2 regions of the Klebsiella sp. NPDC088457 genome follow, and region 1 is predicted to be linked to the other one. Evidence: riboswitches for the same ligand, from Rfam matches in the RefSeq annotation. Region 1 holds a riboswitch; the other holds the start of a gene.
The links. Region 1 has a riboswitch for thiamine pyrophosphate ahead of thiM (hydroxyethylthiazole kinase). Riboswitches for the same ligand answer to the same signal wherever they lie in the genome.
Positions count from the first base shown of each region.

Region 2: it holds a riboswitch for thiamine pyrophosphate, as region 1 does, so the genes downstream of both, thiB (thiamine ABC transporter substrate binding subunit) here and thiM (hydroxyethylthiazole kinase) in region 1, are expected to answer to the same signal.

Region 1 is NZ_JBJDNH010000015.1:106,484-109,687, reverse strand. It holds gene thiD (bifunctional hydroxymethylpyrimidine kinase/phosphomethylpyrimidine kinase) at 1-579, opposite strand, end outside; gene thiM (hydroxyethylthiazole kinase) at 576-1,352, opposite strand; TPP riboswitch at 1,387-1,483, opposite strand; gene ACI2JR_RS11985 (universal stress protein) at 1,678-2,100, shown strand; gene ACI2JR_RS11980 (LysR family transcriptional regulator) at 2,084-3,025, opposite strand; gene ACI2JR_RS11975 (adenine deaminase) at 3,150-3,204, shown strand, end outside.
Region 2 is NZ_JBJDNH010000004.1:36,328-39,531, forward strand. It holds gene thiP (thiamine/thiamine pyrophosphate ABC transporter permease ThiP) at 1-1,055, opposite strand, end outside; gene thiB (thiamine ABC transporter substrate binding subunit) at 1,031-2,014, opposite strand; TPP riboswitch at 2,047-2,169, opposite strand; gene sgrR (HTH-type transcriptional regulator SgrR) at 2,319-3,204, opposite strand, start outside.

The DNA.
Region 1 (3,204 bases):
TTCGCGGGTAAACAGCCAGTCCGGGCTTTCAGCGTTAGTAAGATGCCCGCCTTTCATCAGCACCGCGCCGCAGCCCATCGCCAGCAGCGCGCGCCCCTGCTCCAGCATCTCTTTTTCACTCTGCGCATGCGGGGCATCGAGCAGCGCCGCCGCTTCCGGCAGATTCGGCGTGATCAGCGATACCCGCGGCAGCAGGCGCGTGCGTAACGTCGCCACCGCCGACGCTGACAGCAGCGGGTCGCCGCTTTTCGCCAGCATCACCGTATCCAGCACCACGTTGTCAATCTGATAGCGTGCCAGGCGCTCCGCCACGGCTTCAACAATATCCGTTTCCGCCAGCATGCCGATTTTGGTGGTATCGATGCGTACATCGCTGAACACCGAATCCAGCTGAGCGGCGACAAAATCGGGTTCGATGCGATACACCGACTGTACGCCGCGGGTGTTCTGCGCCACCAGGGCGGTGATCACCGAGCAGCCATAGGCGCCGAGCGCCGAGAAGGTTTTCAGATCGGCCTGGATCCCCGCGCCGCCGCTGGGATCGGTGCCGGCAATAGTTAAGGCATTGATGCGTTTCATGGTTTTATCTCCCCGTACAGGGCATCCAGCAGTGCCGGGGTAAAGCTCCCCGGGCCGCCCTGCCGCGCTGCCTGACCGCCCGCCTGTTTCATCAGGCCACAGGCGGCCGCGACGTTTTCCAGACGGTCCCCCGGCAGCGCGGCGCTGGCCGCCACGACCGCCGAGAGCGCGCAGCCGGTACCCACCACCCGGGTCATCAGGGGGTCGCCGCCGGTCACCATCCGCGTACGCTGCCCGTCGGTGACGTAATCCACCTCGCCGGTCACCGCGACAACGCTATTGAGCTGACGCGCCAGCGCCTGGGCGGCAGGAAGTGCCGCCGCTGCGGTATCGGTGGTATCGACGCCGCGTCCGCCGGCGCTCATACCGGCCAGCGCCATGATCTCGGAGGCGTTGCCGCGAATGGCGGCCGGGTGCAGTCTCAGCAGCTCATGGCAAAACTCAGTGCGCAGCGTTAATGCGCCGACCGCCACCGGATCCAGCGCCCACGGCTTACCCGCCCGCTGGGCGCTGTGTACCGCCGCCCGCATGGCGGTCGCCCGTTCGACAGTTAAGGTACCGACATTAATCAATAGCGCATCGGCGATGGCGGCAAACTGGCTCGCCTCTTGCGGATCGATAACCATCGCCGGCGAGGCGCCGATCGCCAGCAGCACGTTGGCGGTAAAGGTCTGCACCACATCATTGGTCATGCAGTGAACAAGGGGGGCGTGGCGGCGAAAGAGATGTTGCAGGTGCGCAATATGCGCGGGATTGAGTGGCTCAGCTTGCATCGTTTGCTCCAGCCAGGCGATGAAGAAGCAACGACCCGCTGGTCTCTGACTTCCCTACGCTGGCATTATCCAGATCAGGTATTACGGGTTTTTCTCAGCCTTCACCAGGAAGGGCACCCCGAGTCATCAAGAAGATATAAACATTCTCTGCTGGCAGGTTACGGGAAGCCGCATGCCAGCGCAAGCCATCTTGTGTCATCTCCCGCGCGACGTCTCCTGGCGCCTGGCCGGTTATCCATTTATCCGTTTGCTTTCATGCCCGAACGGGCACAAACTTAATCGCAGGGACCGGCGTTCGCGGTCACACCTATCTCGAGGTACGGCTATGCCCGTTTATCACCATGCCCTGGTGCTGATTAACAACAGCCTTGACGGCATACCGCTGTTGCGGCATGCGGCTAACATGGCGGAAGAGAACGCCATGCGCATCACCCTCGCCCATATCAGCACCGACTACCGGGCGTTGAACTATGTCTCCGATAGCCTGCTGGATGATAATGTCTCCCAGGAGGTGATTCAGGCAAAAGCGCTGCTCAACGCGCTGGCGGCCAGCGTCCCCCTGCCGGTGCAAACCCTGGCGCTGGTTACCGCCCGCCGTTTTGAGGATGTCGACGCCTGCGTACGCCAGCGGGGAATTGATTTGCTTATCGCCGGGCACCGCAACCGGCTGCTGGGGGTCATGGCTTCCCATTCGCTGGAGTATATTAATCACCTGACGGTCGATGTGCTGATCAAGCATCTCCCCTGAGCCGCGGATCGGCTTCGCGTAGCGAACTGAGCAGCAGCGCAAAACAGTTCTCAATCAGCGGCGGCAGCGCCTGCGGCCCGCGCATTAACGCCACGGTACGCGCCAACGCGGGCTGCTGCAGCTGGGCGATGGTCAGGCCAGGATCCTGCAGGTGGGTGGTATACAGCTCGGGCAGAATGGCGATCGCCAGCCGCGAGCGCACCAGGCCATACAGGGTTTCAATATAATCAACCTGATAACGCGTATTCAGCGTCAGGCGGTGGCTCTCCGCCAGCGCGCCCACCAGACGCTGAATATTGCCCTTCGAGAACACAGCAATATCGCGCCCGGCCAGCAGCTTCCACGGCAGGTGCGGCTGGTCGGCCAGCGGATCCTCGCAATGCAGCACTGCGACAAACGGATCTTCCCGCAGCGGATAGACCTGCAGCGCGTCAGGAAGCGAACTGTCGAGGGCGCCGATAGCAAAATCAATCTGTCCGCTTTGTAGCTCGCGCACCAGCGCATCGTTGGTCTGGTCGTGAAACTCGACCCGCAGGCGGGGAAAAGTCTGCGCCAGGGTCTGCGGCAGCAGGGGAAACAGCAGCGAGCTGACCGACGGCACCAGGCCAATCCGTACCGTGCCATCGCCGCCGGCGGCGACAATCTGCTGCATGTCATCAAACGCCAGCTGGGACACGCTCAGCACGCGACGAGCGTGCGGCAAAATCGCCGCCCCCAGATCGGTCAGCGTCACCGAAGAGGCCGTGCGGTTGACCAGCTTGCCGCCCAGCACCGTTTCAATTTGCCGCAGCGCGCTGCTCAGCGCCGGCTGGCTGATGGCCAGCCGGTTGGCGGTATCGGTGAAATGACGCAGCTGCGCCAGGGTGACAAAATACTGTAGCTGTTTCAGAGAAAGCGCGGGCAGGCGCTGCCACGGTTCGGTCATGGTGTTCTTCGCTAAGGGTAATCAGCCAGAATAACCCGAGCTTATCGGGTGATAAATTTATTCATCTGGGCAAACGTTTGCTGTCCACCTAGAGTATCGCCATTATCCTTGTGCCGGAGTTGTTATGTCCAGCAGTGCTGAAAACCGCCGCCGCGCCGTCCAGGCGGCCCGGGGCGAAG
Region 2 (3,204 bases), on a different contig from region 1:
AGCATCATGGTCAGGATGACGCTCAGCAGACCGGCGGCTAGCGCGATGCGCAGAGAGGTCCAGAACGCCTGCCACAGCGCGGGCTGGGCCAGCACGTTGAACAGATTGTTATTCAGACCGTCAACCACCACCGCCAGCAGCGGCGGCAGTAGCAACAGCAGGGCGATAACGATCAGCGCCACGTCGGCAAGACGGCTGTGCAGGCGGTCATCAGGATCGCGCCAGCCGTGAACCTGCGTCACCCCGATGGCAACCGCTTTGCTCAGCCGTTGGGCGAGCAGGACCAGCCCGAGGCAGCAGATCATCTGGATCAGCGCTAGCATCGCCGCGCGGGCCGGGTCATAATCAAAATTCAGCGCCTGATAGATCGCCAGTTCAATAGTGGTAGCCCGCGGGCCGCCGCCGAGCGACAGCACGGTGGCAAAGCTGGCGAAACAGAGCATAAAAATCAGCGCCGCCACGGGGGGAATCTGCCGTCGTAGCCACGGCCATTCCACCAGGCGAAAAAAGTGATAGCCGCGCATGCCCAGCTGGGCGGCTATCTGCCGCTGTTCACCGGGAATATTCTCCAGCGCCTGCAGCAGCAGGCGGGTTGCCATCGGCATGTTGAAGAAAACGTGGGCCAGCAAAATGCCCTGTAGGCCATAGGGGGAGAAATCCCACTGCCAGCCGACGGCGTGAAACAGCGTCGCCAGCCAGCCCTGATGGCCATAGACGCTAAGAATACCAAACACGGCCACCAGCACCGGGAGGATCAGCGTCATCGCGCACAGGCGCAGCAGCAGGGTGCGTCCCGGAAAGCGGCGGCGGTACAGCGCGCGGGCGAGAAAGATAGCCGGTACGACGGAGAGAAGCGCCGAGAGAAACGCCTGCCAGAAGGAGAAACGCACCACGTGCCACAGATAGCTATCGCGGAACACCGAATGCCATGCCGCCTCCGGCGCGCTGCTCCAGAGCGCCAGAAACGCGGCCAGCGCGACGGCGACCAGCACCGTGGCGGCCGTCAGGCCCGGTACCAGCCAGCCGATGCTTAGCGGCTGACGGCGCGTTGCCATGCGCTGATCCAGGTCTGACGTTCTGCGGCGACCTGCTGCGGGGTAAACTCGAGGGTGGTTTGCGGTTTCACCAGCGTGTCAAAACCCGCCGGCAGCGCAACCTGGGTCACCGGATACATCCAGTTGCCGGTCGGGATCGCGTTCTGGAAACCTGGGGAAACCATAAACCGGAGGAATTTTTCCGCCAGCTCAGGCTGTTTGCTGGCGGCGGTGCGCGCCGCGACTTCAACCTGCAGATAGTGGCCTTCGGCAAAATCGGCGGCCGCGTAGTGGTCTTTCTTCTCTTCAATCAGATGGTAGGCCGGCGAGGTGGTATAGCTGAGGACCAGATCGCTTTCCCCTTTCAGGAACAGACCGTAGGCCTCACTCCAGCCTTTCGTGACGGTGACGGTTTTCGCCGCCAGTTTCTGCCAGGCCTCCGGCGCCTTATCGCCATATACTTTCTGCATCCACAGCAGCAGCCCCAGCCCCGGCGTACTGGTGCGCGGATCTTCGTAGATCACGCGCCATTTTTGTTCGCTTTCGACCAGCTCTTTCAGGCTTTTCGGCGGATTTTTTAGCTTGTTTTTATCGTAGACGAAGGCGAAGTAGCCGTAGTCGTACGGCACAAAGGTATCGTTATTCCAGCCGCCCGGCACCGTGACCGCGGTGGTCGGGATATGACTTTTGGCGAACAATTTGCTCTGCGCCGCCGCTTCCAGCAGATTGTTATCCAGCCCGAGCACCACATCGGCTTTGCTATTTTTGCCTTCCATCCGCAGACGGTTAAGCAACGACACGCCGTCTTCCAGCGCCACGAACTTCAGTTCGCAGCCGCAGTCGGCTTCAAAGGCTTTTTTGACCACCGGACCCGGGCCCCATTCGGCTGAGAAAGAGTCATAGGTGTAGACGGTAAGCACCGGTTTGGCAAAAACGGGGGCGGCGACCAGCGCCAGCAGCGGAAGTAATTTTTTCAACACTTTGCACCTCATAAAAAAGGGGGGGCAAAGGATTTTGAGTGGGCCTCAAATCCCTTCGCCGGCGTTATCCGGATCAGGTTCGACGGGTATTTTCTCAGCCTGTACGCTTCATCAGATGAGTCTGCGCACGTTTATCAGCACCCCGTTGAGAACGGCGTTAGTGTAATGATTTTGTGAGTGGACGGAAAGCGCTTAAACGCCCGGCTCATCAGGACTATTTGATGGTTATGTTGCGCCGGGGCCGCGCGCAAAACCCTCACGCGCCCGCCGCTGGCAGCAACAATGGCGCCTGCGGAGAAAAACGCTACGGCTCCGGCGGCGCAAACCATGCGGATTTGAAATCAAACCAGCCGAGGGTATTCATTCTCACGCCGCGCATACTGCGCTGCCCCTGGATCATCAGCCAGTGGTGGATCAGCGGGACGATGGTTTGACTGGCCAGCAGCTGCTGGCTCCAGGTGGCCGGGTTTAACTCGCCCGCATGCCAGCGGCTGGCGTCCTTCTCCCAGTCGATGGGGATACAATGCCGGATCAGCGGGACTTCATACAGCCAGGCGAAAAGAGAAAAATCAATCGGCAGGGTAAAGTTGGCGCTGTTCAACCAGACGTCGCTGACGACATCGCCGCGGTGCCACTCTTCATACTCCAGCTCCTGAATCACCAGCTTCACCTCGTGCTCCGCCAGCAGCGTCGCCATGATCCCGCCCATGACGCGGTGCTCGACGTGGTCCTGGTAATAGGTCAGGGTGACGGATTCCAGACCCGGCGGTTTTTCACAGACGTGGCTGCGGGCGTGGTGCCAGCGGGGCAGCAGGCCATAGGCCGGAAACCAGTTGCCCTGGTAGTGTTCGCCCGCGTGGTAAAGCAGGTTCGCAGGCTGGAACAGATAGCTCAGCCACTGGCGCACCGCGGCGTTGCCGCCAAGCGGGCTGCGCGCATCAAACAGCAGGTAATAGCACCCTTCCTCAAGACGGCTCTCTATCGCTTTCTCACTGTGCGTTGTCCCCTGCAGGGTTAAGCCGCCGTTGGGTTCGTCGCTAATCTCCGGGAGCACCCAGACGTTAACCTCATCGATTAACGCCCGGTAGCCGAAATAGTCGTCGAAGGCGTGGATCTTCAGCTGATTTTGATTGTTGCGCACCACCGCATAAGGGCCGGTGCCTACCGGCATGCTGGCGAAGTTTGCCATC